3 regions of the Bradyrhizobium sp. CCGUVB14 genome follow, and region 2 is predicted to be linked to each of the others. Evidence: predicted binding sites of a transcription regulator. Region 2 holds the regulator's gene; each other region holds the start of a gene.

What was found. The regulator PhoB, encoded in region 2, activates phosphate uptake and scavenging genes when phosphate is short. The targets are predictions, from matches to a motif close to TGTCATNNANCTGTCAT.
Region 1: a site for PhoB is predicted at 1,399-1,415, ahead of phnC (phosphonate ABC transporter ATP-binding protein). Genes of this name have one in related genera too.
Region 3: a site for PhoB is predicted at 1,282-1,298, ahead of NLM32_RS21345 (acetoacetate decarboxylase). Genes of this name have one in related genera too.

Annotation. Positions count from the first base shown of each region.
Region 1 covers NZ_JANADS010000001.1:981,443-983,707, reverse strand. The annotation lists gene phnD (phosphonate ABC transporter substrate-binding protein) at 1-418, opposite strand, end outside; gene phnC (phosphonate ABC transporter ATP-binding protein) at 479-1,288, opposite strand; gene NLM32_RS04655 (chloramphenicol acetyltransferase) at 1,464-2,123, shown strand; gene NLM32_RS04650 (alpha-D-ribose 1-methylphosphonate 5-triphosphate diphosphatase) at 2,120-2,265, shown strand, end outside.
Region 2 covers NZ_JANADS010000001.1:9,485,201-9,487,465, reverse strand. The annotation lists gene phoU (phosphate signaling complex protein PhoU) at 1-660, shown strand, start outside; gene phoB (phosphate regulon transcriptional regulator PhoB) at 683-1,390, shown strand; gene NLM32_RS44420 (GcrA family cell cycle regulator) at 1,493-2,005, opposite strand.
Region 3 covers NZ_JANADS010000001.1:4,647,348-4,649,612, reverse strand. The annotation lists gene NLM32_RS21350 (transporter) at 1-241, opposite strand, end outside; gene NLM32_RS21345 (acetoacetate decarboxylase) at 352-1,128, opposite strand; gene NLM32_RS21340 (patatin-like phospholipase family protein) at 1,339-2,265, shown strand, end outside.

The DNA of each region.
Region 1 (2,265 bases), 8.5 Mb from region 2:
TGCCCTTGAGGTCGTCGACCTTCTTGTAGGCACTGCTCGCCTTGACGAAGAACACCGAATAATAGCCGGTCGAGCCGTCGGCATTGATGTCGTTGGCGAAGGCGTCGGTCTTGACGCCGGTCAGGCGGGCGCGCGCGAACGATGCCGAGCCGTAGCTCGCGATCTGGATGTTGCCGGCGCGCTGGCCCTCGATGACGGCGGCGTAGTCGTTGGCGATGCGCAGCGTGACCTTCACGCCCAATTCCTTGGAGAGATAGCTCATGAACGGCGCCCAGCGCTCGGTAACGCCGGAGGCGTTCTCGGCCGGGACGACCGCGAAGGTCAGCTCGGGATACTTGGCCTTCCAGTCCTCGGCTGAAGCGGAAGCGGTGAACGCGAGCGCGGCGGCGCCGGCAAGAACCAGTCTGCGAGTGATCATGATACCCTCTTCATCGGTTGGGGTCGGTTGACGCGAAACAGGAAATTCAACAGGCGCGGCTCAGGCGGCGGCCGCCGTTCCAAGCGCCGGGATGCCATCGGGCGCCGAAGCAGGCGTACCACCCATGACGTCGGTGGCTTCAAGATCGTAGAGCTCACGCGCGACAAGGTCGGTCAGCGCGGACGGCGCGCCGTCGAACACCACGCGGCCTGCCGACATGCCGATCAGCCGGTCGCAATAGCTGCGCGCCAGGTCGAGCGAATGCAGGTTGCAGAGCACGGTGATGCCGAAATGCTTGTTGATGCGCAGCAGCGCATCCATGACGATCTTGGTGTTGCGCGGATCGAGCGAGGCGATCGGCTCGTCGGCGAGGATGATGTCGGGCTGCTGCACCAGCGCCCGCGCGATCGCAACACGCTGCTGCTGGCCGCCGGAGAGCTGATCGGCGCGCTGGGCAGCGAGCGAAGCGATATCGAATTGCTCGAGCGCGGACATCGCCAGCGCCTTGTCCTGCTCCGGCCAGGTCTGCGTCAGCGAGCGCCAGGCCGGCATGGTGGCGAGGCGTCCCATCAGCACGTTGGTCAGCACGTCGAGCCGGCCGACGAGGTTGAACTGCTGGAAGATCATCGCAGATCGCGCCCGCCACTGCCGCAACTCTTTGCCGCGCAGCGCGGTGACGTCGAGACCGTCGAACAGGATGCGGCCCTGCGTCGGCGTCGCCAGACGATTGATCATGCGCAGCATGGTCGACTTGCCGGCGCCCGAGCGCCCGATCACGCCGACGAAGCCGCCGGGGGAGATTTGAAACGAAGCGTCGTCCACCGCGGCTTTTGCGCCGAAGCGGCACGTCAGACCTTCAACCACCAGCATGCAGGGCTCCAGAGTAGCTGGAGCCCACCGCTATCCCCGGCGCTTGACACTTGTGTGACATGCGCGATGCGGTGCGGCGATCCAACACACCTCATCCCCTGTCATTGCATCGTCATGACATTGTCATCGAGCCGCTCGAAGACGAACGCCTCGCCCTCAAGCTTTCGGACGCAACATGGCCGGCAAAGTGCTTTCGGTTGAACCGACCATCGATCCCTCGGCGAAGCTGCACGAGACCCGGCTCGGGGCCTATACCGAGGTCGGCGCGCGCACCATCCTGCACGAAGTGGCGCTGGGCGATTACTCCTACGTCGTCAACGACGCGCAGATCACCTACACCACCATCGGAAAGTTCTGCTCGATCGCGGCGATGACGCGGATCAATCCCGGCAATCATCCGATGCATCGCGCCACGCAGGCGCACTTCACTTACCGCTCCAGCGCCTACTTTCCGGGCGAGAGCGACGACACCGAATTCTTCGACTGGCGGCGCCAACATCACGTCCATATCGGCCATGACGTCTGGATCGGCCATGGCACAGTCGTGCTGCCGGGCCGCAACATCGGCACCGGCGCGGTGATCGCGGCCGGCGCCATCGTCACCAAGGACGTGCCGGCCTATACCATCGTCGCCGGCAATCCGGCGCGCATCGTGCGCCGCCGGTTCTCGGAAGAGGTTGCCGGACGGCTGGCCAGGCTGGCATGGTGGGACTGGGATCACGACAAATTGCGTGCGGCGCTGCCTGATTTCCGCAAGCTCGCGATTGAAGATTTCCTGACGACATATGAAGCAGGGGTACATTCCCCTGCCAGCAAACGAAGCCCGGTCGCGTGACAGACATTTTCATCGAGGGTGGCCGGACCCTGATCGGCTCCGAGCTCACCGAGACCTCCCTTGCAGTATCGGGAACCGACATCGCGCAGATCGATGCATCTCGCGGCCGCGCACGGCTGGCGATCGACGCGCGCAATCTGCT
Region 2 (2,265 bases):
CTGGTTGCCGAGATGGGCGGCATCGCCGAGCGCATGATCGTCGATTCCGTCGACGCGCTGATCCGCCGTGATATCGCGCTCGGCCAGCGCGTCGTCACCATCGACGCCGAGCTCGACGCGCTGCAGAAGAAGATCGAGGAACGCGCCGTGCTCACGATCGCGCGCCGCCAGCCGATGGCGGTGGATCTGCGCGAAATCGTCGGCGCCATGCGCGTCGCGACCGATCTCGAACGCATCGGCGACCTCGCCAAGAACATGGGCAAGCGCGTCGCGGCGCTGGAGACGGATTTCCATCCGCTCAAGCTGTTCCGCGGCCTCGAGCACATGACCGACCTCGTGCAGCAGCAGGTCAAGTCGGTGCTGGACGCCTATGCCGCGCACGATCTGCCGGCGGCGATGGCGGTGTGGAAGGGCGACGAGGAAGTCGACGCCATCTGCACCTCGCTGTTCCGCGAGCTCCTCACCTATATGATGGAGGACCCGCGCAACATCTCGTTCTGCATCCATCTGATGTTCTGCGCCAAGAACATCGAGCGGATCGGCGACCACGCCACCAACATTGCCGAGACCGTGTTCTACATGATCGAAGGCCAGGCCATCACCGACAAGCGACCGAAGGGCGACATGACGACCTTCGCCACCACGGTCCCCAATACTTGAATCCTTAAGGAGCGACGACCCAATGGGCGCACGCATTATGGTGGTTGAAGACGAGGAAGCTCTCACCGAGCTCCTCCGCTACAACCTCGAGGGCGACGGCTATGACGTCGAGACGGTGATGCGCGGCGACGACGCCGACACCCGCCTCAAGGAGCACATCCCCGATCTGATCGTGCTCGACTGGATGCTGCCGGGGCTTTCCGGCATCGAGCTGTGCCGCCGGCTGCGGACGCGGTCCGACACCAAGCAGCTGCCGATCATCATGCTCACCGCGCGCGGCGAGGAGAGCGAGCGGGTGCGGGGCCTTGCGACCGGCGCCGACGACTACATCGTCAAGCCGTTCTCGGTGCCCGAGCTGCTGGCCCGGGTGAAGGGTCTGCTGCGGCGCGCAAGTCCCGAGCGGCTCGCAACCGTGCTCGCTTTCGGTGACATCGAGCTCGATCGCGAAAAGCGCCGCGTGGCGCGCTCGGGCCGGCCGATTGATCTCGGCCCCACCGAATATCGCCTGCTGGAGTTTTTCCTGGAGCACCCCGGTCGTGTGTTCTCGCGCGAGCAGCTGCTCGACAGCGTCTGGGGCCGCGATATCTATATCGACGAGCGCACCGTCGACGTGCATATCGGTCGCCTGCGCAAGCTGCTCAATCTTGGTCGCGAGCAGGATCCGATCCGCACGGTGCGCGGTGCGGGCTATGCGCTCGATGACCGGTTTGCGAAGGCCGAGCAGGCCTAAGGCTCTTGCAAGCAGACAAAATAAAAAGCGCGCTGGATGGCGCGCTTTTTTATTTCCCCGGTCGTCCCGGCCTTGTGCCGGGACGAGGTTAACTGGATGCGCTTACCGCGTGCCCGGCTTCGCCGGCGCGCGCCGCCGATCCGCTGCCGGCTGATACGCCACCCGCGAGTGCTGGGCGCAGTAGGGCAGGCCGGAGAGCGCCTTGCCGCCGCAGAAGAAGAAATCCGGGCTCGAGGGATCGCCGACCGGCCAGTGGCAGGTCGCCTCGTTCAATTCGAGCAGCGACAGCCGCTGGCTCATCGGCACCACGTTGTCGTAGGTGACCGGTTCAGCCTCGACTTCGACCTCGAAGGCCTGCGCCAGCGCGGTATTGCCACGCGCGATGGGCCTGCTCACCCGCATCATGTGCTGCGCCGGACGCGCCTTGCGCGGCCGCGGAGCTGCCGAGGACGGGCTCTTGGCGCGGCCCGACAGGCCGAGCCTGTGCACCTTGCCGATCACGGCGTTGCGGGTGACATTCCCAAGCTCAGCGGCGATCTGGCTGGCCGAAAGTCCGGCCTCCCAGAGCTTTTTCAACTGCTCGACGCGATCGTCGGACCAGGTCAAAACCGTCATTGTAACCTTTCCTTCGCCGCGCGCCTGCCATCCTGGGGCGGCACGACGAATGCCTAAGCTTCGAAAAACCCGTGCCGCCAGAATCCCTTAAGGTTCGCCGGGCGCAATGAGCCGCCCGAACGTTTACGCCGGTACATGAGGACTTTTGGGATCAGAACCGCTGCACGAGATGTCGTATCTGACAAGGCAAACGCTACAATATGGCGTGACTCACGCGCAAGAGTCCGACGACTCGCTTCCACATGTTCCGTGGCCAAAAA
Region 3 (2,265 bases), 4.8 Mb from region 2:
TCGACAGCAAGAGATCGCGCGCAAGCGGCGGCAGCTGTGATGCTGCGATCCACGGCCGCACGCGACCATCTGTCAAATTGAAATGCAGCCAGAGTCGGCCATCATGGCTGAACTCGATCGGCTGGTCGATCGGCAGCGCCTCAGCGCTGCCGTCGCCATGCAAACGAAACGCCCACACCAGTCCAGGAATGACAGGCGCGACACCCGATGTCGCGCTGACAAGCATTGCCGGCTCGGCCATGCTGACCCCATATCATTGCAGCCCAATCCCGGGGGGCCGTTATTGGCCTCCTCCGGGTCCTCCGTGCAGTCAATTACGCCAGTGTTACAGTTTGATGATGGCGCGCCGCCCTATTCCGCGGCGAGCCCCGTCGCGGCCTGGGCTTCCTTGATGTAATCGTGCACGACGCGGCCGAACGGCAGTGTCAGGTCGGCGATGTAGTGATGCGCGCCGATGCAGCGGCGGACCGGGAAATCCGCAACCGGCGCGTTGACGTGCGGCACCAGATGCAGCCGGCCGGGTCCCATCCAGGACCCCTTCGGCACGATGTCGATCAGGTTGATCGCGACGAGTTGGCAGACCTCGAGATGGCCGTCGACGCCGGGGATCATCTTCAGATTGATTTGCGTCTTCGACAGCGTGGCGCGGGTGAGATCGCCGTTGCCGGCCATGCTCTCGTGCTTGTAGCCCATCGTGCCCATGGCGACGAGCTGGCCGGCATATTCAAGCGTGCCCGTCAGTGTATCCTTGACGATCTCGAGTTTCGGGTGGGCGTACTTCTTCGGGAAGCCCCAGATCTCACGGCCCGCCGCAATCGGCGGATCATCATCGAGATACATCTGCGAGACGAAGTTGACCTCCTCGCCGTGCAGCCGCGCCGGGATCACGAGGCCGGATTCGGTGTAGCTGCCGAAGCCGGAGGAGTCCGGCATCTTGATCCATTCGTAGTGCACGATCGGCTGGTCGATCGGCTCCAGCGGCTCAGGCAGGCCGGCACGGATCAGGTCCGGGTCGGTCTCGTAGGTGATCACCAGGAATTCGCGGTTGACGAAGCGGTACGGGCCGGCCGGATAGCTCGGCCCGGCGGCCGGCATGGACGGAAGCCTCAGCACGTCTTCCCTGCGCATCGCTGTCTCCTCTGGTGATCCGGCAAGTTCCGACTTCACGCAGATTGCTAGCTGCCGTCATTGACTGCGATGTGACCGATTTCCGTCAGGGACACGACCTCCCGCCATTCCCGTCGCGGTTGACCTGCATGCAAAGGCGGCATCGGCCTGCTTTGTCATCACGCCGTCACCACCGGCCGCAATCGTCCGGTGAAGGCTGGAGGCATCGCCATGGACGCTCGCACGTCGCAACCGACACATCAGACCCATCAGCCGCCCGCGCGGGGCTGGCGGCCCGAACGCTGCGATCGCGTCGCGCTGGTCCTGCAGGGCGGCGGCGCGCTCGGCGCCTACCAGGCCGGCGTCTACCAGGCGCTGCACGAGGCCGGCATCGAGCCCGACTGGGTCACCGGCGTCTCGATCGGCGCGATCAACTCGTCCATCATCGCCGGCAACAAACCGGAGAAGCGGCTCGAAGCGCTGCGCATTTTCTGGGAGCGCATCACCAACCGCAAGATCTGGCACTACACGCCGGACGGCGACATCTTCCGCCAGTGGCGCAACCTCTACAGCTCCTGGATGACATCGGCGATGGGCCAACCCGGCTTCTTCACGCCGCACCAGGTCAATCCCTGGTTCAGCCCGGTCGGCGCCAAGACCGCGACCAGCTACTACGACACGGCCGCGCTGAAGGCGACCCTGCTCGAGCTCGTCGATTTCGACCTCATCAACGAAAAGAAGATCCGCTTCGCGGTCGGCGCGGTGAACGTGCTCTCCGGCAACTTCATCTATTTCGACAACGCCCATGACGAGATCGAGCCGGAGCACATCATGGCTTCCGGCGCCCTGCCCCCGGCGCTGCCGATGGTGCGGATCGGCACCGATCATTTCTGGGACGGCGGCATCGTCTCCAACACGCCGCTGCAGCACCTGCTCGACCAGGAGGACGCGATCAATTCGCTGGTGTTCCAGGTCGACCTGTTCAGCGCGCGCGGTGTGCTGCCGCGCTCGATCCAGGACGTGATGGCCCGCCACAAGGACATCATGTATTCCTCGCGCACCCGTCACAACACCGACGTCTATCGCCGCACGCATAATCTCAAGGTGCTGCTCTACAAGGCCTTGGCGAAGATTCCGGACGAGCAGCTCTCCGACGAG